DNA from 2 places in the Ferrigenium sp. UT5 genome. Region 1 is predicted to be linked to the other one. Evidence: predicted binding sites of a transcription regulator. Region 1 holds the regulator's gene; the other holds the start of a gene.

What was found. Region 1 encodes FliA, which starts transcription of late flagellar genes. Its sites were predicted from a motif close to CTAAAGTTNNCNNAAANNNTGCCGATANNA; they were not measured.
Region 2: flhD (flagellar transcriptional regulator FlhD) is a predicted target of FliA. The motif match lies at 4,976-5,005, and genes of this name have one in related genera.

Annotation. Positions count from the first base shown of each region.
Region 1 is NZ_BAAFRY010000020.1:29,370-40,945, forward strand. It holds gene flhB (flagellar biosynthesis protein FlhB) at 1-786, shown strand, start outside; gene ACKTSJ_RS08775 (bacteriohemerythrin) at 906-1,499, shown strand; gene ACKTSJ_RS08780 (tetratricopeptide repeat protein) at 1,380-2,261, opposite strand; gene ACKTSJ_RS08785 (putative bifunctional diguanylate cyclase/phosphodiesterase) at 2,374-4,353, shown strand; gene flhA (flagellar biosynthesis protein FlhA) at 4,532-6,616, shown strand; gene flhF (flagellar biosynthesis protein FlhF) at 6,613-7,875, shown strand; gene ACKTSJ_RS08800 (MinD/ParA family protein) at 7,921-9,117, shown strand; gene ACKTSJ_RS08805 (RNA polymerase sigma factor FliA) at 9,213-9,923, shown strand; gene ACKTSJ_RS08810 (flagellar motor protein) at 9,923-10,663, shown strand; gene motD (flagellar motor protein MotD) at 10,665-11,432, shown strand; gene lipB (lipoyl(octanoyl) transferase LipB) at 11,415-11,576, opposite strand, start outside.
Region 2 is NZ_BAAFRY010000006.1:18,586-30,161, forward strand. It holds gene ACKTSJ_RS03355 (ATPase, T2SS/T4P/T4SS family) at 1-15, shown strand, start outside; gene ACKTSJ_RS03360 (HD domain-containing phosphohydrolase) at 423-2,126, shown strand; gene ACKTSJ_RS03365 (prepilin-type N-terminal cleavage/methylation domain-containing protein) at 2,644-3,114, shown strand; gene ACKTSJ_RS03370 (tetratricopeptide repeat protein) at 3,171-4,898, shown strand; gene flhD (flagellar transcriptional regulator FlhD) at 5,232-5,552, shown strand; gene flhC (flagellar transcriptional regulator FlhC) at 5,614-6,162, shown strand; gene motA (flagellar motor stator protein MotA) at 6,475-7,329, shown strand; gene motB (flagellar motor protein MotB) at 7,340-8,401, shown strand; gene ACKTSJ_RS03395 (methyl-accepting chemotaxis protein) at 8,429-10,054, shown strand; gene ACKTSJ_RS03400 (methyl-accepting chemotaxis protein) at 10,070-11,576, shown strand, end outside.

The DNA of each region.
Region 1 (11,576 bases):
ATCGGCCGCATGTTCTCCGGCAACAGCCTGATGGAACTGGTCAAGGCGATCGGCAAATCCATCATCGTCGGCGGCATCGGCGCCTGGGTGGTGTGGCACAACCGCGAGGCCGTGCTGCAACTGGTGAGCGAGCCCGCGGTGCAATCCATCCCGCATATGAGCGGCCTGATCGGGTGGAGCTTTGCCGCCATCATGCTCGGCATGCTGCTGATCGTGGCGATCGACGTGCCGTTCCAGTTGTACGAGCACAACAAGAAACTGAAGATGACCAAGGAAGAAGTGCGCCAGGAAGCGAAAGAGACCGAGGGCGACCCGCAGGTGAAGGGCCGCATCCGCAGCATGCAGCGCGAGATCGCGCGCCGCCGTATGATGTCCGCCATCCCGAGCGCCGACGTGGTGGTGACCAACCCGACCCACTACGCGGTGGCGCTGAAATACAGCGAAAACAGGATGCGCGCGCCGACCGTCGTTGCCAAAGGCTCGCATCTGCTGGCCGCGAAGATCAAGGAGATCGCCACAGAGCACAACGTACCCATCCTCGAAGCCCCGCCGCTGGCGCGCGCCCTGCACCAGCATTGCGAACTGGGCGGCGCCATCCCGGAAGCGCTTTATACCGCCGTGGCCGAAGTGATGGCCTATGTCTATCAACTGCGGCGCTATCAGAAAACGGGCGGTGCCAGGCCGCGCCGGCCGCATGACCTGCCGGTGCCGCCGGAACTCGACCCGGCGCAAAAAAACATTCAAGAAATTCCGCCACCGGCCGATAGCCAGTCTCATGTGCCTTAAATCCGGTTGAACGGAGTTCTCATGCAAGTTGTGATCATTGACGATGCCCAGATCAACGTAACGCTGTTGCAGCATCTGGTGAAGCGTATCATTGACCGACCTCAAGGAGGAACCTGCAGATGAGTCTGGTATGGCGTGACCAGTTAAGTGTTGGCAATGATGTGATCGATGCCGATCACAAGTATCTGATCGAGATCATCAACAGGGCCGAGCACAGTTTGCGCGCAAGGAACCACCGCGAGCTGGTTGAGGTTCTGGAAAGCCTGGACCAGTATTCGCGCCTGCATTTTGAGCGTGAAGAAAAAATTGCCGAGGCCGTCGGATATACCCTGATCCCGCATCTCAACCAGTCGCACCGCGAGTTGTTGGCGCAACTCGATCACATCCGGGGCGAGTTTGATGCGATGGGACACGACTGGTCTGCGGAAACGGTCGAACATTTCACCCAGTTCCTGCGGGACTGGCTGATCAATCATGTCGTCAGGGAAGATTTGCTGATGAAACCGATCCTGCAAACTGACCACTTAACTAGGTCACGTCTATCGGAATACCATTGTCCGCGCATGACTTATGACTTGACTAAGTTAATAGAATTAATTTTGGCGTTTTGCATTATTCGAAAGCAGAGTATCGAAATATTTACCAGCCATTTCAGGGTCGAGTTTTCGCAGGATTTGATAAACCTCTACAACCTTGTCGTTATCTCTTTTTAGGTGATAGGCAGTACCCAAGTTGTACCAAGAAATGGCACTTTCCGGACGTAAGCGAAGTGATTCTTGAATTGCCTGAATTGCCTGATCGTATTGTTTGAGATAACTATAGGTTGCCCCTAAGTTATTCCAGATGTCAGCGGCCTTTGGCTGGATGCGTAGCGCTTCACGAAAAGCTTGAATTGCTTTGTCGTATTGCTTAAGGTCTCTGCTGTAGGTTAAACCTAGGTTATACCAAGTGTCGGCATCTGGTTGTATGCGCAACGCAAACAAAAAAGCATGAACCGCTTGCTCATGACGTTTCAACTTGGCATTAGCAACACCTAGGTTGTACCAGGCTATAGAGTTATCCGGCTGTATCTTTACTACTTCTTGGCACGCTTTAATTGATTCTTCATATCGGTTAAGTCTGGCAGTGGCGATGCTCAATTCATACCATGCATCCGCATATCCTGGGTGGATGAAGAGCATCCTTCGATAGAGATCAATCACTTGCTCGTATTGTTGGAGCATATTATAGGCATTGCCTAAACTAAACCAAGCCATCACATTTTCTGGTTGGTCTTTAACCCACTGCTGAGAGAGCTTCAGCAATCCCTCCCAATCTTTTTCTCGCTCTAGTGATGTTGAGCGACTAAGCCAATAGGTCGGCTCCTTTATTCCAGTAACTGAATTCTGTTCAGGAGTGCTGGCGAAAGCAAAAGTGGCAAGAAGTGGATATATGAACGCCGCAAATATGGCTAAGCGAAAATGTTGAAAGGTCATGTTTGTTCCTTCTGGAGATAGAGATTTTCGATTAAATATATATTCGAGCTCACTAGTATATAAACGCATAAATAACGAAACATGTATTATACTGTCGCATGCCCGCACCATGATGAGGAGCTTGCCATGCGCCAGACCGAACTGCATCTTACCGACCACGATTTCCGACGGCGTCGTGGTGGTCGATCAGCGCGGCATCGTGTTGTACGCCAATCGCAGTGCCGAGGCTATTTTCGAGCGCGGTACCTTGTTGGGCCGGGAACTGGGTGTTCCGCTCTATGCCAGTGACGTTTGCCAGGACATCAACCTGATCCGGCCCAGCGGTGTGGGCTGGGCTGAATTGCGTTCCGCGCCCATCGTCTGGGAGAAGCAACCGGCGATCGTGCTGGCGGTGCGCGACATCACGGCAAGGAAGAAAGACGAGCTGGGCTTGCGCCAGGCGGCCGCCGTGTTCGAAAGCACGCGCGAGGGACTGATGGTGACCGATCCCGCAAAACGCATCGTCCGGGTCAATCCCGCATTTACCGAAATCACCGGTTATAGCGCAGCCGAGGTGCTGGGGGAGAAACCGGAATTGCTGTGCTCGGGGCGTCACGACCCTGAGTTTTACGCGGCCATGTGGGCCAGCATCAACCTGACGGGACATTGGCAGGGCGAGATCTGGAATCGCCGCAAGAATGGCGAGATTTATCCCGAATTGATGAGTATCGACGTCATCAAGGATAAATCGGGCACGGTGTGCAATTACGTTTCGGTCTTCACCGACATTTCGAAATTGAAGAGCACCCAGGCAGAACTCGATTTTCTGGCCCACCACGATCCCTTGACCGGGCTGCCCAACCGCCCGCTGCTGCTGTCCAGATTGCAGCACAGCATGGAAATCGCCCAGCGCAACAAACAGAATCTGGCGCTGCTCATGATCGACCTGGACCGTTTCAAGGATGTGAATGACAGTTTTGGTCATCTGGCGGGTGACGAATTGTTGCGGACGGTTACGGTCAGACTGCTGTCCCAGTCGCGCGAGATCGATATGGTCTGCCGTTTTGGGGGAGACGAGTTCGCCGTGTTGCTGGAACAGGTCGCCGATGCCGCGGACGCCGCGCGTGTGGCGAGCGACATCATCCAGGATTTGAGTGAACCGTGCCGGCTGGCCAACGGCGTGGAAGTGCGCATCGGTGCCAGCATCGGCATCAGTCTGTTTCCCGGCTATGGCACCACCCCGGAGCAGATGTTGCAGCAGGCGGACAGCGCGCTGTACCAGGCCAAGACCGAAGGGCGTGGACGCTTCGAATATTTTACCGAGAGCCTGACCAGCGCCGCGCGCGAACGCATCGATCTCGAGGTGCGTTTGCGCCGCGCCGTCAGCCAGGGGGAATTGCGTGTGTACTATCAGCCGCAGGTGGACATCGGCAGCGGCCGCATCGTCGGCGCGGAGGCCCTGGTGCGCTGGCAAGATCCCGCCGAGGGGCTGATTCCGCCCGCCCGTTTCATTCATGTTGCGGAATCCTGCGGTTTGATCGGCGCCATTGACGACTGGGTGTTGCGGGAGACCTGCAGGCAAGGGCAATGCTGGCGGGAGGCCGGGTTGCCGCCGCTCACGCTGGCGGTCAATTTGTCCGCCTATCAATTCCTGCAAGGCGATATTGGCGACACGGTGGCCCGGGTGTTGAGTGAAACCGGATTCGCTGCGTCGCAGCTCGAACTGGAGCTGACCGAGAGCGCGCTGATGCAGCGCGAGGTCGAATCCATCGGGATCCTGAACCGGCTCAAGACCCTGGGCGTGCAACTGGCCATTGACGATTTTGGCACGGGCTATTCTTCGCTGGCTTATCTGAAGATGTTCCCGCTGGATATCCTGAAGATCGACAAGCGCTTCATCGATGACGTGCCCCTGCATCGCGACGACATGGAGATCGTCGCCGCCATTGTGGCGATGGGCCATTCCTTGCGGTTGAAGGTGTTGGCCGAAGGTGTGGAGAACCGGAGCCAGCTCGATTTTTTGCGGGACCAGGGGTGCGATCTGTTCCAGGGCTATCTGACCAGCCAACCCGTCCCCGCCGCCGAATTCGAGAAACTGCTGGCCGCCGCCTGAACGGGGCACCCCCCTGCGGACGCAGGGCCGGACGCCGGAAAATGTCTGCGTCCGACGCACCCTGAATAGCCGCGCGAATCCCCCTCTATTCCCGTCTTTGCTTTGACCGGCGTTTCCGATAATACGCATGCCCCTCCATCCCTGTGGAGGGCGGCAAGCGCAAAGATCGGGACGCGAGATGAACGGGATTCTGAAAACTCTGAAGGACTTGTTGCTGCACGGCGGTGTGCGCGGCCTCGCCGGGCCGCTGCTGATCGTGATGATCCTGTCGATGATGGTGCTGCCGCTGCCGCCGATCCTGCTCGACATCCTGTTCACCTTCAATATCGCGCTGGCAATCATGGTGTTGCTGGTGGCGATGAACACCACGCGGCCGCTGGATTTTGCCGTGTTCCCGAGCGTGCTGCTGATCTCCACCCTGCTGCGCCTGTCGCTGAATGTCGCCTCCACCCGGGTGGTGCTGCTGCAAGGGCACACCGGGCCGGACGCGGCGGGCAAGGTGATCGAGTCGTTCGGCCACTTTCTGGTCGGCGGCAATTACACCGTGGGTCTGGTGGTGTTCGTCATCCTGGTCATCATCAACTTCGTGGTCATCACCAAGGGCGCGGGACGCATCGCCGAGGTCGGCGCGCGCTTCACCCTGGATGCGATGCCGGGCAAGCAGATGGCGATCGATGCCGATCTGAACGCGGGCTTGATCGGCGAGGACGTGGCGCGCAAGCGGCGCGCCGAGATCGCGCAGGAGGCCGAGTTCTACGGGGCGATGGACGGTGCTTCCAAGTTCGTGCGCGGCGATGCCGTGGCCGGCATCATGATCATGCTGATCAACATCGTGGGCGGACTGGTGGTCGGGGTGCTGCAACACGACCTCGATCTGGCGACCGCCGCCAAAAACTACACGCTGCTCACCATCGGCGACGGGCTGGTGGCGCAGATTCCGGCGCTGGTGATTTCCACCGCCGCCGGCATGGTGGTCAGCCGCGTCGCCAGCGAAGACAACATCGGCCAGCAACTGGCGAAGCAACTGGTGTCCAGTCCGCAGGTGATCATTCTGACCGCCGCCATCATCGGCATGCTGGGCATGATCCCCGGCATGCCGCATTTCGCTTTTCTGTTGCTGGCGGGCGCGCTCGGCTGGTTCGCCTATGCGCTGCTGCGGCGCGCGCAGGCGGCGAGCGCCAACGCGCAACAGGCAGAGGTAGTGGCGCCGCCGGTCACGGACGGAGGCGAAGCAAGCTGGGAAGATGTGGCGCAAGTCGATGTGCTGGGGCTGGAAGTGGGCTACCGCCTGATCCCGCTGGTGGACAAGGCGCAGGACGGCGACCTGCTGCGGCGGATCAAGGGCATCCGCAAGAAATTCACCCAGGACATGGGCTTCCTGCCGCCGGCGGTGCACATCCGCGACAATCTCGATCTGCCGCCGAGTGCCTATCGCATCACCCTGAAGGGCGCCGAGATCGGCACGGCGGAGGCGCACGCGCAACAGTTGCTGGCGATCAATCCGGGCAATGTGAGCGGCACCCTGCCCGGCACGCCGACCAAGGACCCGGCGTTCGGCCTGCCCGCGTTCTGGATCGATAGCGCGCTGCGCGAACAGGCGCAGGCGATGGGCTACACCGTGGTCGATGCGGGCACGGTGGTGGCGACGCACATGAGTCATCTGATCCACCAGAACGCGGCGGAACTGCTCGGGCGCCAGGAGTTGCAACAGTTGCTCGATCACCTGGCCAAGATCGCGCCCAAGCTGGTGGAGGGGCTGATTCCCGATCTGCTGCCGCTGACCACGGTACAAAAAGTCATGCAGAACCTGCTCGACGAGGGCATGCACATCCGCGACATGCGCACCATTCTGGAGACGCTGGCGGAGCATGCGCCGAAGACGCAGGACGCCGGCGTGCTGACCGCACTGGTGCGCGTCGCCCTCGGCCCCGCCATCGTGCAGCAGTTCTATCCGGCGGCGCAGGAATTGCAGGTCATCGGCATGGACAAGGAGCTGGAATACGTGCTGGGGCAGGCCTTGCAGGCCGGCGGCTCCGCCATCGAGCCGGGGCTGGCCAACACGCTGCTGAACGAGACGCGCGCCGCCACCGAGAAGCAGGAACGGCTGGGCTTGCCCACCGTGCTGCTGGTGCCGGGCGGCATCCGCGATCTGCTGGCGCGTTTCCTTCGCCGCGCGCTGCCGCAGCTCAAGGTGATTTCGCAGGAAGAAGTGCCCGGCTTCAAGACCATCCGGGTGACATCCATGGTGGGAGGTAGAGCATGAACGCAAGAAAATTCATCGCCGCGAGTTCGCGCGAGGCGTTGCAACTGGTGCGCGCGGAACTGGGTGCGGACGCCGTGATCCTGTCCAACCGCAAGTCGGCGGAGGGCGTCGAGGTCGTGGCGATGGCGGGCAGCGAGCTGGCGCACCTGAACGAGACGCGCATGCGGTCGCACCACGCCGAGCAGCCGCGTTCCGCGCCGCGCGAATCGGTGTCGGCGCGGGGGCTGAACCAGGCGCACGCCCTCGGCGCAAAAGTGCTGGCGGCGCAGGCGGAACGGGCAGCCCCGGCGCGCGCGGAAACCCCGCCGGCGAACCGCGAGGCGCAGCACCTGATGGCGGAATTGAAGTCCATGCATGACCGGATGCAGGCGCAGATGGCCGGCATGGCCTGGAGCACTTTGCAGCAGCAGGATCCGCAGCGTAGCGGCCTGTTGCGCGACATGGTCAATGCGGGCTTCAGCCCGGCACTGTCGCGCCTGTTGCTGGACAAGATGCCGCCCGCTGCCGATATTTCCTGGGTGAAACGGATCCTGGCGCACAACCTGGGCGTGGTCGGCGGACGAGAAGAGGTGGTGGTGCGCGGCGGCGTGGTGGCGCTGGTCGGCCCCACCGGCGTCGGCAAAACGACCACCACCGCCAAGCTGGCGGCGCGCGCCGTGGTGCGCTACGGCGCGGACAAGGTGGCGCTGGTCACCACCGACAGTTACCGCGTCGGCGCGTTCGAGCAGTTGCGCATCTACGCCAATATTCTCGGCGTCAGCGTGCACGCGGTGCGCGATGCCAACGACCTGCGGCTGACCTTGTCCGGGCTGAAGCACAAGCATCTGGTGCTGATCGATACCATGGGCGTCGGCCAGCGCGACAGCCGCGTGGCGGAACAGACGCGCATGTTCGACGAGGTTGGCGTGCGCCGTTTGCTGTTGCTGAACGCGACCAGCGCCGGCGGCACGCTGGACGATGTGGTGAAGCGGTATGGCGGGGCGGGCGTGATCGGCTGCATCCCGACCAAGCTGGACGAGGCGGTGCAGCTCGGCACCGTGCTGGATGTGGTGGCGCGGCACAAGCTGCTGCTGCACTACATCGCCAGCGGCCAGCGCGTGCCGGAGGACCTGCACGAAGTGAACGTGGACTATCTGTTGCACCGCGCGTTCAAGGAGATCGGCAAGCCGTCCGCCTTTGCCTTGCAGGACATGGAATTCCCGGCCTTCATGGCGGGCGTGGCCAGCGGCGCGGCGACGGGGAGGGAATATGCGCTCTAATATCTTCCCCGCCTCAATCCTCCCCTGGCGGAAGAGGCGGTAAACGTGAAAAACAATTTTCATTCTCACGATCAGGCAGCAGGCTTGCGCGCGTTGCTGACGCGCAGCCGGGCGCGGGTGATCACGGTGCTTGGCGCGCGCGACGGGCTGGGGGCGACCAGCCTGGTCACCAATCTGGCGGCGATATTTGCGCGGATCGGAAAGCAGGTGCTGGTGCTGGACGAAAACCTGTCACCTGCTAATGTGGCGCAGACGCTGGGCTTGCGCGCGCGCTACGACCTGCTGCAGGCGGCGCGCGGGGACAAGACCTGGCACGATGTGCTGCTGCAGGATGACGCCGGGGTGGCGCTGCTGCCGCTGGCGCGCGCGATGGAAAAATTGCCGCAACTGGCGGTCGCGGAACGGACGCGCCTGCTCGAATCGCTGCTGGCGGCAACGGCCGGGCGCGATGTGGTGCTGGTCGATGCGGCGCGCGTTGGCGCTTCGCTGTGCGCAGGTTTGTCCGGCGACGAGCCGCTGCTGCTGGTGCTGAATCCGACCGCCAGCGGCATCACCGAAAGCTATGCGCTGCTGAAACAGATGGCGCAGCAGAATGGCCGTCAGGCATTTGCCATCGTGGTGAACCGGGTCACTGGCGAACGTGAAGCGTTGACCGTGTTCGATAACATGGCGCGGGTGGCGCATCATCATTTGCAGGTGCGCCTCGACTATCTGGGCTATATTCCGCTTGATGAAAAACTGAAGCGTGCGACACAATTGCGCCGCCCTGTGGTGGATTCCTTCCCTGCAGCCGCGTCGTCGCTGGCGTTGCGCGAAGTCGCGCAGGGACTGCTTCACGCACCGGCAGCACCCGGACCGGACGGGCTGGATGGCGTGATTGGGCTTTTGATGGGGCAGCGGACGTTTGGTGGGTCGGACTTCAGTCCGACAAGGGCGCCTGAAACCGGACGGCAACCTGTCGGGTTGAAACCCGACCCACGGGAAGCAGCGTGGCTAGGTGGGTCGGACTTCAGTCCGACAAGGGCGCCTGAAACCGGACGGCAACCTGTCGGGTTGAAACCCGACCCACGGGAAGCGGCGTGGCTAGGTGGGTCGGACTTCAGTCCGACGAGCGTGCCCGAAATCGGACGGCAACTTGTCGGGTTGAAACCCGACCCACGGGAAGCGGCGTGGCTGGGTGGGTCGGACTTCAGTCTGACAAACACGCCCGACCCGCACTGCGGGCGGGTATCCCTGGCATGAATACCGCCCTTGCCGCGCGCAGCGAATCGCGGTCCCGGTCGCCCGCAGACAGCAATGGAAAAACGAACGCAGCGAGTTCCGGCACAACAAGAACCATGTACACCGCCAACGGATTGACCGACAAGAACCAGTGCCTGCAGGAGCATGCGCCGCTGGTGAAACGCATTGCGCATCACATGATGCTCAAGCTGCCGAACAGCGTGGAAGTGGACGACCTGATCCAGGCCGGCATGATCGGCCTGCTCGACGCGGCCAGCCGCTATGATGAATTGCGCGGGGCGCAGTTCGAAACCTATGCCGCGCAACGCATCCGCGGCGCGATGCTGGACGAGTTGCGCGGGGCGGACTGGCTGCCGCGCAGTTTGCGCCGCGACGCGCGCCGCATCGAGAACGCGATCAGCCGCCTGCAACAGAAACTGGGGCACGCGCCGGTCGAGTCCGAGATCGCCCGTGAGATGGGCATCAGCCTGCCGGACTACCAGCAGATGTTGCAGGAAGCGCGCGGTTCGCAGTTGATGTATTACGAGGATTTCCGCAACGAGGAACAGGAGAGTTTCTTCGACCGGCACGACTTGAGCGACGCGGCGAATCCGCTGGAGATGCTGCAGGACGAACGCTTCCGCGCGGCACTGGTGGCGGCCATCGAGCGTCTGCCCGAGCGCGAGCGGCAACTGATGGGTATGCACTACGAGCAGGACATGAACCTGCGCGAGATTGGCGAAGTGATGGGGGTGTCGGAATCGCGCGTGTGCCAGGTGCACAGCCAGGCGGTGGCGCGGCTGCGCACCTATCTGCGGGGATATTGATGGACATTCTGAGCATGCTCGGCCTGGTCGTCGCCGTCGCCGGCATCCTCGGCGGCCAGTTTCTGGAAGGCGGCTCGATCAATGTGCTGCTGCAACTGGCGGCCTTTCTGATCGTGATCGGCGGTACCCTCGGCGCGGTGATGGTGCAGCACCCGCTGAACATATTCCTGACCGGAATAAAAATGGCGCGCTGGGTGTTCGTCACGCCGAAAATCGACAAGCAGCAGTTGCTCTACCGCATGACCGCCTGGGGCAATGTCGCGCGCAAGGACGGCATCCTGGCGCTGGAGGGGCAGATCAAGACGGCGGGCGATCCGTTTGTGCAAAAGGGCCTGCAACTGCTGGTGGACGGCAACAGCGCGGAGAAGATTCGCGCTGTGCTCGACATCGACCTCAATACCTATGAAACCCTGCGCTGGCAGGCGGCGCGGGTGTGGGAAGCCGCTGCCGGTTATGCGCCGACCATCGGCATCCTCGGCGCGGTGCTGGGGCTGGTGCACGTGATGCAGAGCCTGGGCGAGCCGGCCAAACTGGGTGCGGGCATCGCCGTCGCGTTCATCGCCACCATCTACGGTGTGGGGTTCGCCAATCTGGTGTTCCTGCCCATCGCGGGCAAACTGAAGATCCTCATTGCCCGGGAAGTGGTGCTGCGCGAGATGGCGATCGACGGCCTGTGCATGATCGCCAACGCGGAAAATCCGCACTTCATCGAAAACAAATTGAAGGGTTACATTTCCTGACATGGCACGCCGCGCAAAAAGACAGGGGCCGGACAATCACGAGCGCTGGATGGTGTCCTACGCCGACTTCATCACGCTGCTGTTCGCCTTCTTCGTGGTGATGTACGGCATCTCCTCGGTGAACGAGGGCAAGTACCAGGATTTCAGCGTGTCGATGAGCCAAGTATTCGGCCAGAACGGGATGGCGGCGGAAGATGGCGCGATCCGTCTGACAGAAGACGAAATGTATTTCAAGGCGTTGGTGGACAAGCGCAACGCGCGCCTGGCGGAAAAGCAGCGCAAGCAGAACGAGCGCCTGCAGAATTTGAGCCGGCGACTGACCGACAAACTGGCGGGTTTCGTCAACAAAGGGGCGATGAGCGTCAGCCAGAGCGAGCGCGGGGTAACGCTGGACATCAATGCCAGCCTGTTGTTTCTGCCGGGCGATGCCGCGCTGCAAGCCGCCGCGGTGGCGACGCTGAAGGAGGTCGCGCAGATTCTGGTGAACGAAGCATTGCCGGTCGAGGTCGAGGGTTACACCGATGATCTGCCGATCAGCACCGTGCAGTTTCCGTCCAACTGGGAGCTGTCCTCGGCGCGCGCCAGCAGCGTGGTACGCCTGTTCATCGAGCAGGGCATTGGCGCCGACCGCCTGAAAGCGATCGGGCACGCCGACAATGCCCCGCTCGCGTCCAACGACACGGCGGAAGGTCGCGCGCGCAACCGCCGCGTCACGGTCACCGTGCTGGCCGCGCCACCGGAAGCGGCCACCTCAACCGGCGCTGACTGATCCCTTCTCCAGCAGATGCCGCTGCAAACCGTGCACCAGGTTCTGCGTCAGTTCCGCCTGCAACGCCTCGAATTCAGGCGCGATACCCTGTTCCACGCACTGCGTGACGCGCAGTCCATGATAGCCGCAGGGATTGATGTTGCC
Region 2 (11,576 bases), on a different contig from region 1:
GTCTGCATCAAATAATTGGGTTTTATGGGTTGGGCCGGCAACGGCAGGATAAATTCAAATCCATGTCGGGTTGCGCCCAGAAGGTACGAGAACCCCTGCGGGGAAACCCGACCCACAGAGAGCAGCGGGGTTGTGGGTCGGACTTTAGTCCGACAAGGTAGGATGAATTCGAACCCCCTGTCGGGTTAAAACCCGACCCACAGAGAGTAGCGGGGTTGTGGGTCGGACTTTAGTCCGACAAGGCAGGATGAATTCGAACCCCCCTGTCGGGTTAAAACCCGACCCACAGGGAGCAGCGGGGTTGTGGGTCGGACTTTAGTCCGACAAGGCAGGATAAAATTCACCCCCTGTCGGGTTACCCCGCAGGGGTTCTTGTCCCCTTGGGGAAAACCCGCCCCACAGTGACTCACAGAGGAATCGAAATGAAAACCGGCAAGGTCAATGCGCATCCCGTTGATGCGCACGTTCAACGTGCAGAGATGGAAGGGCTGCTCAACCGCCTGGCTGACCTCAACGCCATCGGTGCCTCGCTTTCCAGCGAGCGCAATCTGGGTAAGTTGCTGGAAAGCATCGTGGGGGCGGCGATGAAGATCACCCGTGCCGATGCCGGCACGCTGTACCTGCTCGATGCGGAAAAACAGGCGCTGACCTTCGAGATTCTGCACAACCGCTCTCTGGGCATTCGCATGGGCGGCACTTCCGGCGTGGCTATTCCTTTTTATCCCATCCACCTGACCGGCAAGGACGGGCGGCCCAACCATGCGATGGTCGTCAGCCACGCCGCATTGAGCGGGGAGACCGTCAACATTCCCGACGCGTACATCGCCGAGGGGTTCGACTTTTCCGGCACCAAGAAATTCGACGCCAAGACCGGCTACCACTCGCGTTCCTTCCTGGCCGTGCCGATGCGCGACCACGAGCACGAAGTGATCGGCGTTGTGCAGCTCATCAATGCGCTCGACGCAACGGGCAAGGTGCGCCAGTTCTCGCAGGACGACCAGAAACTGCTCGAGTCGCTGACTTCGCAGGCTGCCATTGCCGTCAGAAATCAGCGTCTGATCCAGCACCTGGAAGAACTGTTCGAGGCATTTATCCAGCTCATCAACACCGCGATCGACGACAAATCGCCCTACACCGGCGGGCATTGCGCGCGCGTGCCGGTGCTGACCATGATGCTGGCCGAGGCCGCCAGCCGCACCGCAGCCGGGCCGCTCAAGGATTTTTCACTGACCGACCAGGATCGCTACGAACTGAAGATGGCCGGTCTGCTGCACGACTGCGGCAAGATCACCACGCCGGTGCACGTGGTGGACAAGGCGACCAAGCTGCACACCCTGTTCGACCGTATCCACCTGATCGACACCCGCTTCGAAGTGCTCAAGCGTGATGCCGAGATTGAAATGCTTCATGCGTTGCACGAGTTGCATCCATCGTCCTCTCCCGTCGGGGCAGGGATGGGGCGGGGGAAAAGCGGCGACGAAGCCGCCGTCCGCGCCCAATACGCTGCGCGGCTGCGCCAGCTTGACGACGACCGCGAATTCCTCCGCAACAGCAACATCGGCGGCGAAAAGATGTCGGATCCCGATGTCGAGCGGGTGCAGCGTATCGCCCGTTACCGCTGGCGCAATGCGGCGGGCGTGGAAGCAGATTTCCTGTCGGCGGACGAACTGGAAAACCTCACCATCCGCGCCGGCACCCTCACCGCCGCCGAGCGCGAGATCATCAACCACCACATCGTGGTCACCATCAAGATGCTGGAATCGCTGCCCTGGCCCAAGCACCTCAAGCGCGTGCCGGAATACGCGGGCGGCCACCACGAGCGCATGGATGGCAAGGGCTATCCCAGAGGGCTCACGCGCGAGCAGATGTCGGTGCAGGCGCGGCTGATGGGCATCGCCGACATCTTCGAGGCGCTCACCGCCAAGGACCGCCCGTACAAGGAAGGCAAGACGCTCACCGAGTCGCTGACCATCCTGGGCAAATTCAAGGAAAACGGCCACATCGACCCCGACCTGTTCGACGTCTTTATCCGCGAAAAGGTCTATCTGGACTATGCGCGGAAATTTCTTGCGCCGGAGCAGATCGACGCGGTGGATGAAACGCGCATCCCCGGCTACAGCCCATGATCCCATCAGTGCAATCCGGCGCGGCAGGGAAATTCAAACCCCCTGTCGGGTTACCCCGCAGGGGTTCTTGTCCCCTTTGGGAAAACTCGCCCCACAGGGATCAGCGGGGGTTTGTGGGTCGGACTTCAGTCCGACAAGGCAGGATGAATTCGAACCCCCTGTCGGGTTGAAACCCGACCCACAGGGAGCAGCGGGGTTTGTTTAGTCCGACGCGGGAAGATAAATTCAACCAGACCGTTCGATCATGGATTGACAAAAAACGTCACCTGGCGTGCGAATTTTGGCAGCCCGGTCTGAATCGCCAGCCCGGGAACCCGGCATAACAGGGCGTTTGCCGATGGCACGCAACCTGCTAGTATTCGCCCGCACACCTCGTGTGTGCCCGTCAGCCAGATCACGGCGCGGCGGAGTCCATGGTGCGGAAAGGGCGGAAAGCGGTCCGATCCAACCCAAGGAATTCGTCAGGCAGTGGTCGGGTTGCCAAGGGCAACGTTCCAAACCGCAAAGGAGAATGACAATGAAGCAAATCCAAAAAGGTTTCACCCTGATCGAACTGATGATCGTGGTCGCGATTATCGGTATTCTGGCTGCTGTGGCGATTCCGGCTTACAGCGATTACACCCGTAAGGCAAAATTCACCGAAGTTGTGCAAGCAACACAAGCAGTCAAGACGGCGGTTGAACTTTGTCTTTCCGATGAAAATGGGGTGGTTGACAATTGTCTTCCTGGGGGTACCGGCGGGGTGCCTGCCAATAATGCTTCCTACCCAAATTCGAAGTATATTCAATCGGTTGTGGTTGCAGGGCAAACGGGCACAAAAGCCGATGGCAATTATCTCAACATGCACCTTGTAGCCACCGCGAAAAACGCAAATGGCTTGCGCGGTGAGGATTACGAGCTGGTTCCAAATTTCGATGCCGCAAGAGGCGTTACTTGGGCTCTCGACACAGCTCAAAGCTCCTGCTTCACGGCGAATATTTGTAAGTAATTTGCAGGTTGTTGGTAATTCAAGCCCCTCTTCGGAGGGGCTTTTTCTTGGAGTGGATGATGTCAATCAAACGGAAACTAATCTATGTGATGGTTTTGATCTGCACAACCGCAATGCTGTATGGTCAGTTTCTGTGGAACCCGATCGTGTTCGACGATTCGCCATTCTTCATGGTCAACGCCAGCGGCCATCAGCCGGTGGATGATTATCGTTATTCGCCCCTTGAATTACGTTCCTTGCCTTACGCGACGCTGGCCTGGGGCAAGGCAGCTTTTGGTCTCGACATGCTGCACTTTCGCATCGAGAACCTGCTGCTGCACGCGGCGGTTGCCGTGGTATTGTTTTTCTTTTTATCCCGTGTGTTCGGGGCGGTTGGTGGGTCGGACTGTGCGTGTGGTGTAGGGGCGTCAGCCCCGTACAGCCACGGCCTACCCCTCGCGGGTGTCAGTCCGACACGGCCCGTCGAATCCCATGGTGCTGTCGGGTTGAAACCCGACCTACAGACGGCATCGAAGTTGTCGCCCGATACGTTGGCGTTCTGCGCCGCGTTGTTGTTTGCCCTGCACCCCGTCGCAGTCTATGCGGCGGGTTATCTGGTTCAGCGCACCATCCTGATGGCAACCTTGTTCAGTCTGCTGGCGATGCTGGCCTGGTTGCACGGCGATGAGCGAGAAAGCAAACCGTGGCTGTGGGCGAGCGCATTTTTTTATTACCTTGCAGTGTTTAGCAAGGAACACGCGATCATGCTGCCTGCGGTATTGCTGGCACTGACCGTAATGCTGCATAGCGACTGGAAGGAAAAATTTCAACGAAATTGGACAGTGCTGCTGGCAATGTGCGGCGTGGCGCTGTTTGTCCTGTTCTCGAAGATTGGCATTCTGGGTTCGGTGTATGAGCCTGGTGCGCCGGAAATGCTGGCCGAGCCGGAAAGCAATCTCAATTATCCGTTAAGTGTATTGACGCAAACATGGCTATTTTTCAAGTATGCAGCTCTGTGGCTGTTCCCGAATCCGCACTGGATGTCGGTGGACATGCGCGAACCGTTTGCGACTTCGCTGTGGTCAGGCTATCTCGCAGCCTTTTTCGCTTTCCTGGCTTGGGGCGCGCTGGCGGGGTGGCTGCTGTTCAAGCGGGGGCGTCTGGGATTGCTTGGCTTTGCGCTGTTGTTTCCGTGGCTGATGTTCCTGCCGGAGTTTTCCACCGTGCGCATCCAGGAAAGTTTCGTGCTGTATCGCAGCTATCTGTGGGCGGCGGGGGCATGCGCGGTGTTGCCGCTGCTGCTGGACCGGCTGGACAAGCACATGGCGGGTGTTGTGATTGCTGCGATTGCGCTGGCCATGATTCCGATTTCGATGGACCGGCTGGCTACATTTTCCCATCCACTGACACTTTGGGATGATGCGGCAAAGTTGTTGAAACAGGACGCACCACTGCCTGGAAGTGCGCGGATCTATAACAATCGCGGCCTTGAGCGACTTGAATTAAATCAATTCACTGATGCACGAAGTGACTTTGAAATGGCGATTCGTCTTAATCCAAACTCTCCATTTGCATATACCAACTTGGGAGCCTTGTACCTGAAAGTAGGCCAGCCTGAAGAGGCTATCCGGGCTTTCGATATGGCGATAAAGATTATGCAGTCATCAGGCAGGAATTTGGATAGCCGTCCATTCTTGGGTAAGGGGAAAGCTTATGAAGCAATGGGAGAAATGACTGCAGCCAGACGCCACTATGAAATGTCGTGCAAGATAGCAAACAAAGGTTGCGACAAATTGGTCGATTGATTCCGCGCCATTTGGATAAACCCTCGTGCCGCCGCGTATTGGTGCTACAGCGCAGATAGATAATTTCCAAACTTGCCCTAAAGTTTCTGCCAGCCCTGCCGATGACCTGTACGTGCAACATGCTGAACCCTTCTCCCGGCATGGCATATCACCTGACCGCCTTTGCCGGGATCAATCCCCGGGCAGAGGGGGTTCTTTTTTTGTAGGAAACTTTCCTAGTCGTACCGTGCAGAACCTTCCTAGGTGAAAATCGGAAGACCTCCGATTTTTTTCTGTGCTTCATCCCCGCAGAATGCGACCGTCGAATTGAGACAGCATTCTTGAGGGGGCATGATGAACACGAATCAGGTGCACGAAGAAATCCGCGAAACCAATCTTTCTTACATGATGCTGGCGCAGCAGATGATCCGCAACGACAAGGCGAGCGCGATCTTTCGTCTGGGGGTGAGCGAGGAGATGGCCGAGCTGATCGCCGGGCTGTCACCCGCGCAACTGCTGAAGATGGCCGCCTCCAACATGCTGCTGTGCCGCTTCCGTTTCGACGAGCGCCTGCTGCTCAACATGGTTACCGATTACAACAAGGATCGCATGATGTCGAAGGCGCACGCCACCATCCTGATGGCGGGACAGCCGGTCGAGGCACTGGCTGTGTAGGTCGGACTTTAGTCCGACATGTCGGACTGAAGTCCGACCCACAAGAACGGGGAGCGAAGCAATGCGCAACAAGAGTGTGGTGAACGAGGCACGCGAGATCCAGATCGCGGTGGACCTGATCCATCTGGGGGCGCGCCTGCAACTGTTGCAGGAAGAGACACACCTTTCGCGCGAGCGCCTGCTCAAGCTGTACAAGGAGGTCAAGGGCGAGTCGCCTTCCAAGGGCATGCTGCCCTATTCCACCGACTGGTTCATGAGCTGGTCGGCGAACATCCATTCTTCCCTGTTCATGGGGATTCACCAGTTCATGGCAAAGCATGCGGGGCTGACCGGCGTCGAGGCGCTGGTCAAGAGCTACCGGCTGTATCTGGAACAATCCGAAACGGGCGATGACGAGCCGGTTTTGAGCATCACCCGCGCCTGGTTCCTGATTCGCTTTTTTGAGGCGGACATGATGCAGCTCACCACGTGCCACGAATGCAGCGGCCAGTTCGTGGTGCATACGCACGAGTTGTGCGAAACCTATGTCTGCGGCATCTGCAAGCCGCCGTCACGCGCTGGCAAGACCAAAAAAGCCAAGCAGGCGGAAGGTGTTGTTGCCACCCAGTAGGTCGGGTTTCAACCCGACATCTCAGGATAAATCCAACCTCCTGTCGGGTTAAAACCCGACCCACAGGGAGCAGCGGGGGTTTGTAGGTCGGACTTCAGTCCGACGAAGCAGCCCGACCCGCATTACTCTTCTAAAGTTTTACCGAATGTTGCCGCTACTAATGCAGAGCTTCAGCAGTAGCGGTTTTTTATGGGTATCTGCCCGTCGTAAAAAAAGAACAGTTGCCGAAAAGCCGGGCTGTTCGGCGGATGAAGCCAGACAGCCGCTGCTAGCATGAAGCGTAATTGAAACGAATCGGTGAGGGGTGGAGCCATGCTGGTCATCATTGGGTATGTGGTGGTGTTGGGGTCGGTGTTCGGCGGTTTCGCCATGGCCGGCGGGCATCTGGGCGCGCTGTGGCAGCCGCTTGAATTGCTGATGATCGGCGGCGGGGCGCTGGGTGCGTTCTTCGTCGGCAACAACATGAAAGCGATCAAGGCCACCTTCAAGGATGCGCCCAGCCTGCTCAAGGGTTCCAAGTACAGCAAGGAAACCTACATGGAGCTGATGGCGCTCATGTACGAGTTGCTCGGCAAGGTGCGCAAGGAAGGGATGATGTCGATCGAGGGCGATGTCGAAAAACCGGAAGAGAGTCCCATCTTCTCCAAGTATCCGAAGATATTGTCCGACCATCACGTGGTCGAGTTCATCACCGACTATCTGCGCATCATGGTCAGCGGCAATTTGAATGCGATGGAGATCGAGAACCTGATGGATGTCGAGATCGAGACGCATCACCACGAGGCGCTGGTCTCTTCGCACGTCATCGCCAAGCTGGCGGACGGCATGCCGGCCTTCGGTATCGTGGCCGCGGTGATGGGCGTGGTGCACACCATGGAATCGGTCGGCATTCCGCCCGCCGAACTGGGCATGCTGATCGCGCACGCGCTGGTGGGCACCTTCCTCGGCATTTTGCTGGCGTACGGTTTCGTCGGGCCGCTGGCGGCCTTGCTTGAACAGAAGGCGGAAGAGGGCAGCAAGATGTACCAGGCAATCAAGGTCGTGCTGCTGGCGAATCTGAACGGCTACGCGCCGGCCATGGCGGTGGAGTTCGGGCGCAAGGTGCTGAACTCGACCGACCGCCCCGGCTTCGCCGAACTGGAAGATCACGTCAAGCAGAAACGTTGAGCGCGCGACCATGGCTGAAGACAAGAACAAGCGCCCCATCGTCATCAAGCGCATCAAGAAAGTCGCCGGCGGCCACCACGGCGGCGCGTGGAAGATCGCCTATGCGGACTTCGTGACGGCGATGATGGCGTTCTTCCTGCTGATGTGGCTGCTGGGTTCGACGGCGAAGGGCGACTTGCAGGGCATCTCGGAATACTTCAAGACGCCGCTCAAGGTGGCGCTGATGGGCGGCTCCGGCAGCGGCGACAGTTCGAGCATCATCAAGGGCGGCGGCCAGGATCTGACGCGCAGCCAGGGGCAGGTGAAGCAGGGCGAACTGCCGCCGGAAAAGAAAGTCATCAATCTGAAAGCGGCGCAACAGGAGTTCCTGCGCCTGGAGGCGAAGAAAGAAATCGATCAGTTGCGGCAACTGAAAAAAAATATCGAGGCCGCCATCGAGAGCAACAAGAAGTTGCAGCAGTTCAAGAGTCAGATCCTGCTCGATCTCACCACCGAGGGGCTGCGCATCCAGATCGTGGATGAGAAGAACCGTCCGATGTTCCAGAGCGGCAGCGCCAGGCTGGAAGATTACACGCGCGACATCCTGCGCGAGATCGGCCTGATGCTGAACGCCATGCCGAACAAGGTCAGCCTGTCCGGACACACCGATGCGCAGCCTTATCTGACGGCGGGCGGCCGCTACAGCAACTGGGAATTGTCGGCGGATCGCGCCAACGCCTCGCGCCGCGAGCTGATTGCCGGTGGTCTGGCGGATGAAAAGATCGTGCGTGTGGTGGGGCTGTCCTCGGCGGTGCTGTTCGACAGCGAGCAGCCGCTGAACCCGATCAACCGGCGCATCAGCATCATCGTGATGAACAAGAAAGCGGAAGAGGCGGCCCGCCAGGACGGCGGCACCGTGCAGATCGATGCGGAGAACGGCGACCCGGAAGAATTGCTGGGCGCGTCCGGGGTGCAGGCCGCCTCCGGGGTTGCCGCCGCAATGGAAGTCCAACCGACGGATGCGGTGTCCGAAGGTTCCGCGCCGCCGGTGAGTGACAAAACTAAAGAATTGCCGCACCAGGCCGATAGTTGAACACACGAAGAATTGAAGGGGCCGGACATGAACGCATGGTGGGGAAAACTTTCGCTGAAGAGCAAGCTGCAGCTTCCAATCCAGCTGGTTCTGTTGGTGATCATGGTGCTGGCGCAGCGCGCAGCCTTGAGCACGTTCGAGGAGCGCGTGCTGGAAGATGCGCGGCAAAAAGCCGAGGTGTCCGCCGACGGCGTGTTGAACGGCCTCAATATGCTGATGCTCAACGGCATCATCAGCGACGCCGACCAGCGCAAGCTGTATGTGGAGAAGATGGGCGCCTCGAACAAGGTGCTTGAACTGCGCGTGATGCGCAATACGCCGGTGATCGAGCAATTCGGGCCGGGCCTGCCTTCCGAGCAGGCCCGGGACGACCTGGACCGGCGTGCCCTGGCAACGGGCGAGCAGCAAACCGCGCTGGCGGAAACTTCCGGCAAGAATTCGCTGCGCGTGGTGGTTCCCTTCATTGCGCGCAAGGCGTTTCGCGGCACCAACTGCCTGATGTGCCACATCGTGCCGGAGGGGTCGGTCAACGGTGCGGCGAGCATCACCCTCGACCTGTCGGAAGAATTCGCCCTGATCACAAAGGCAAACACGATCTTGTGGGGGGCACAGGTGCTGGTGCAGGTTCTGTTGTATTTCCTGGTCGGCTGGCTGATCAGCATTGTCACGCGCCCGACCCATGAATTGCAGCAGGCGATGCTGGCGATGCAGGCGAGCGGCGATCTGGCGAAGCGCGCGCCGGTGCGCAGCCAGGATGAAGTCGGACAGACGGTGCAGGCATTCAACGCGCTGGCCAATAATTTCCAGGTGATCGTTTCCCAGGTCGATGGCCAGGCGAAGCAGGTATCGGTTGCGGCCCATGCGTTGGCGGAAGATGCGGCCACGCTGGCCGACAGCGTGCACAAACAGAATGACGCCGCAACGGCAGTGGCCGGCGCGGTGGCAAAGGTGAGCGGCAGCATCGGGATGGTTGCGGAGGGCGCGGAGCGCGTGGCGAAACTTTCCCATGAAAGCCTGGAACGCGCCAATCACGGCCAGAGCAGCCTGCAGGAAATGGTGCTGGAACTGGGCAACGTGGAAAAGGCAGTGCAGGAGATCGCCCATTCCGTCGGCCAGTTCGTGGCCAACACGCAGAGCATCACCAACATGACGCAGCAAGTGCGCGACATTGCCGAGCAGACCAATCTGCTGGCGCTGAACGCCGCCATCGAGGCGGCGCGCGCCGGCGAACAGGGCAGAGGATTTGCGGTAGTGGCGGACGAGGTGCGCAAGCTGGCGGAAAAATCCGCGCAATCGGCGAGCCAGATCGACGAGGTCACCCAATCGCTGGGGGCGCAGTCCGAACAGGTCGAACGCACGGTGCAACTGGGCATGAATGCGTTGCAAACCAGCCAGTCCCATGTCGGGGAAGTGACTCAGATCCTGGTCGAATCGAACCGGTCGGTGGGCGGCGTCAACGACGGCCTGGAAGAAATCTCGCGCTCGATCAATTCGCAGCGCGATGCCACGCAGGAGATCGCGCGCAATATCGAGCGCATCGCCGGCATGTCGCAGCAAAGCGATGCCATCGTGCAGCGCACCGTTGTCGCGGTGCAGGGCATGAAACAAATATCGACCCATTTGAGCAAGACGGTGGGGCGCTTCAAAGTCTGATTAAAGGAGGATGGGATGTTGAGCAACATGACCATCAAAGGGAGGCTGATTCTGCTCCTGTGCATCCTCATGGCAATTGGTGCCGGGGTCGTCGCATCCGCCTACATCGGGTTCGCCAATTTGCAGACGGTCACGCAGGATATCGCCGAGCGACGCATCCTGCTGATCCGCACCGTGAACCGGGCAATGACCACGCTCCAGAGCAACAAGGTCGAAGTGATGGCGGCTTTGCAGCACGACCCAAACGGGATGGTGGCGGCGCTGCACGACCATCCGGTTACCCGGCATTTCGAGGCGATCGCGGAAAACAACAAGAAGCTCGATGAGTATTTCGCCGAACTGGGGAATAACTCTCACAGTGAGAAAGGCCGGCAATTTCTGGAGGCCTTCCGCGAGGCGCGCAACGCTTTTGACGAAGCCGGCTTACTGCCCACGCTGGAGCTGATCAAGTCCGGAAATTACGCCCAGGCAGACAAGTCGCTGCTGACGAAGATGAATCCCTTGTTCACCCCGGCGATCGAGAAGGGGCGCGCCCTTGCCAGTCACGAGGATGAGGGGGCACACCAGGCATTCGAGCAGTCCATGAAAGGCGCGCATCTGGCCGAAATCATCATGCTGGCCGGCATGTTGCTGGCGCTGATCGTCGGCGGAGGCATGGCCTATTCGGTGATCTCCGGCATTGCGCGCTCCACCGGCGAGATGCGCGCGGGGATGGCCAGCACGGCCGCCGACGGCGATCTGACGCGCCGGGTCAACGTGGTGGGCAAGGATGAGGTTGCCCAGGCGGCGGGGGCTTACAACACGCTGATGGCCAACATCAGCCAGACCATTGGCCATGTCAATCGCGGCGCCAACGCCGTGCTGACCACGGCGACCGAATTGGCCGGCGCCTCGGGCCGCATCACCCAGGCATCCCGGGCACAGAGCGAGGCGGCCGCCTCGACGGCGGCCGCGCTGGAGGAAATCACGGTCAGCATCAATTCGGTTGCCGACAATTCGGAGGACGTGCGCAAGCAGTCCGAGTCGAGCCTGCAACAAGCCACCGAGGGCAATGAAAGCGTGACGGTGATGATGGCGGAGATCGACAAGGTCGAGGCGTCGGTCAATCAGATCGCCAGCTCGGTCAAGGAGTTCGTCGAGAGCACGCGCGCCATTGCCGGCATGACCCAGCAGGTGAAGGAGATCGCCGAGCAGACCAATCTGCTGGCGCTGAATGCCGCCATCGAGGCCGCACGCGCCGGCGAACAGGGCAGAGGATTTGCGGTGGTGGCCGACGAGGTGCGCAAGCTGGCGGAGAAATCGGCGCAATCGGCAAGCGAGATCGATCAGGTGACCAATGCCCTGAACAAGAAGTCAGGGTACGTCGAAACAAGCGTGCAGGAGGGACTGCGCGCCCTGCGCACCACCCAGGAGAAAGTCGAGCGTGTGGCGGAAGTTCTCGCCGGCACGGGCGATGCGATCCGGAAGTCCAGCCTCGGGGTGCGCGATATTTCGGCGTCGGTCAGCGAACAAAGTCTGGCCA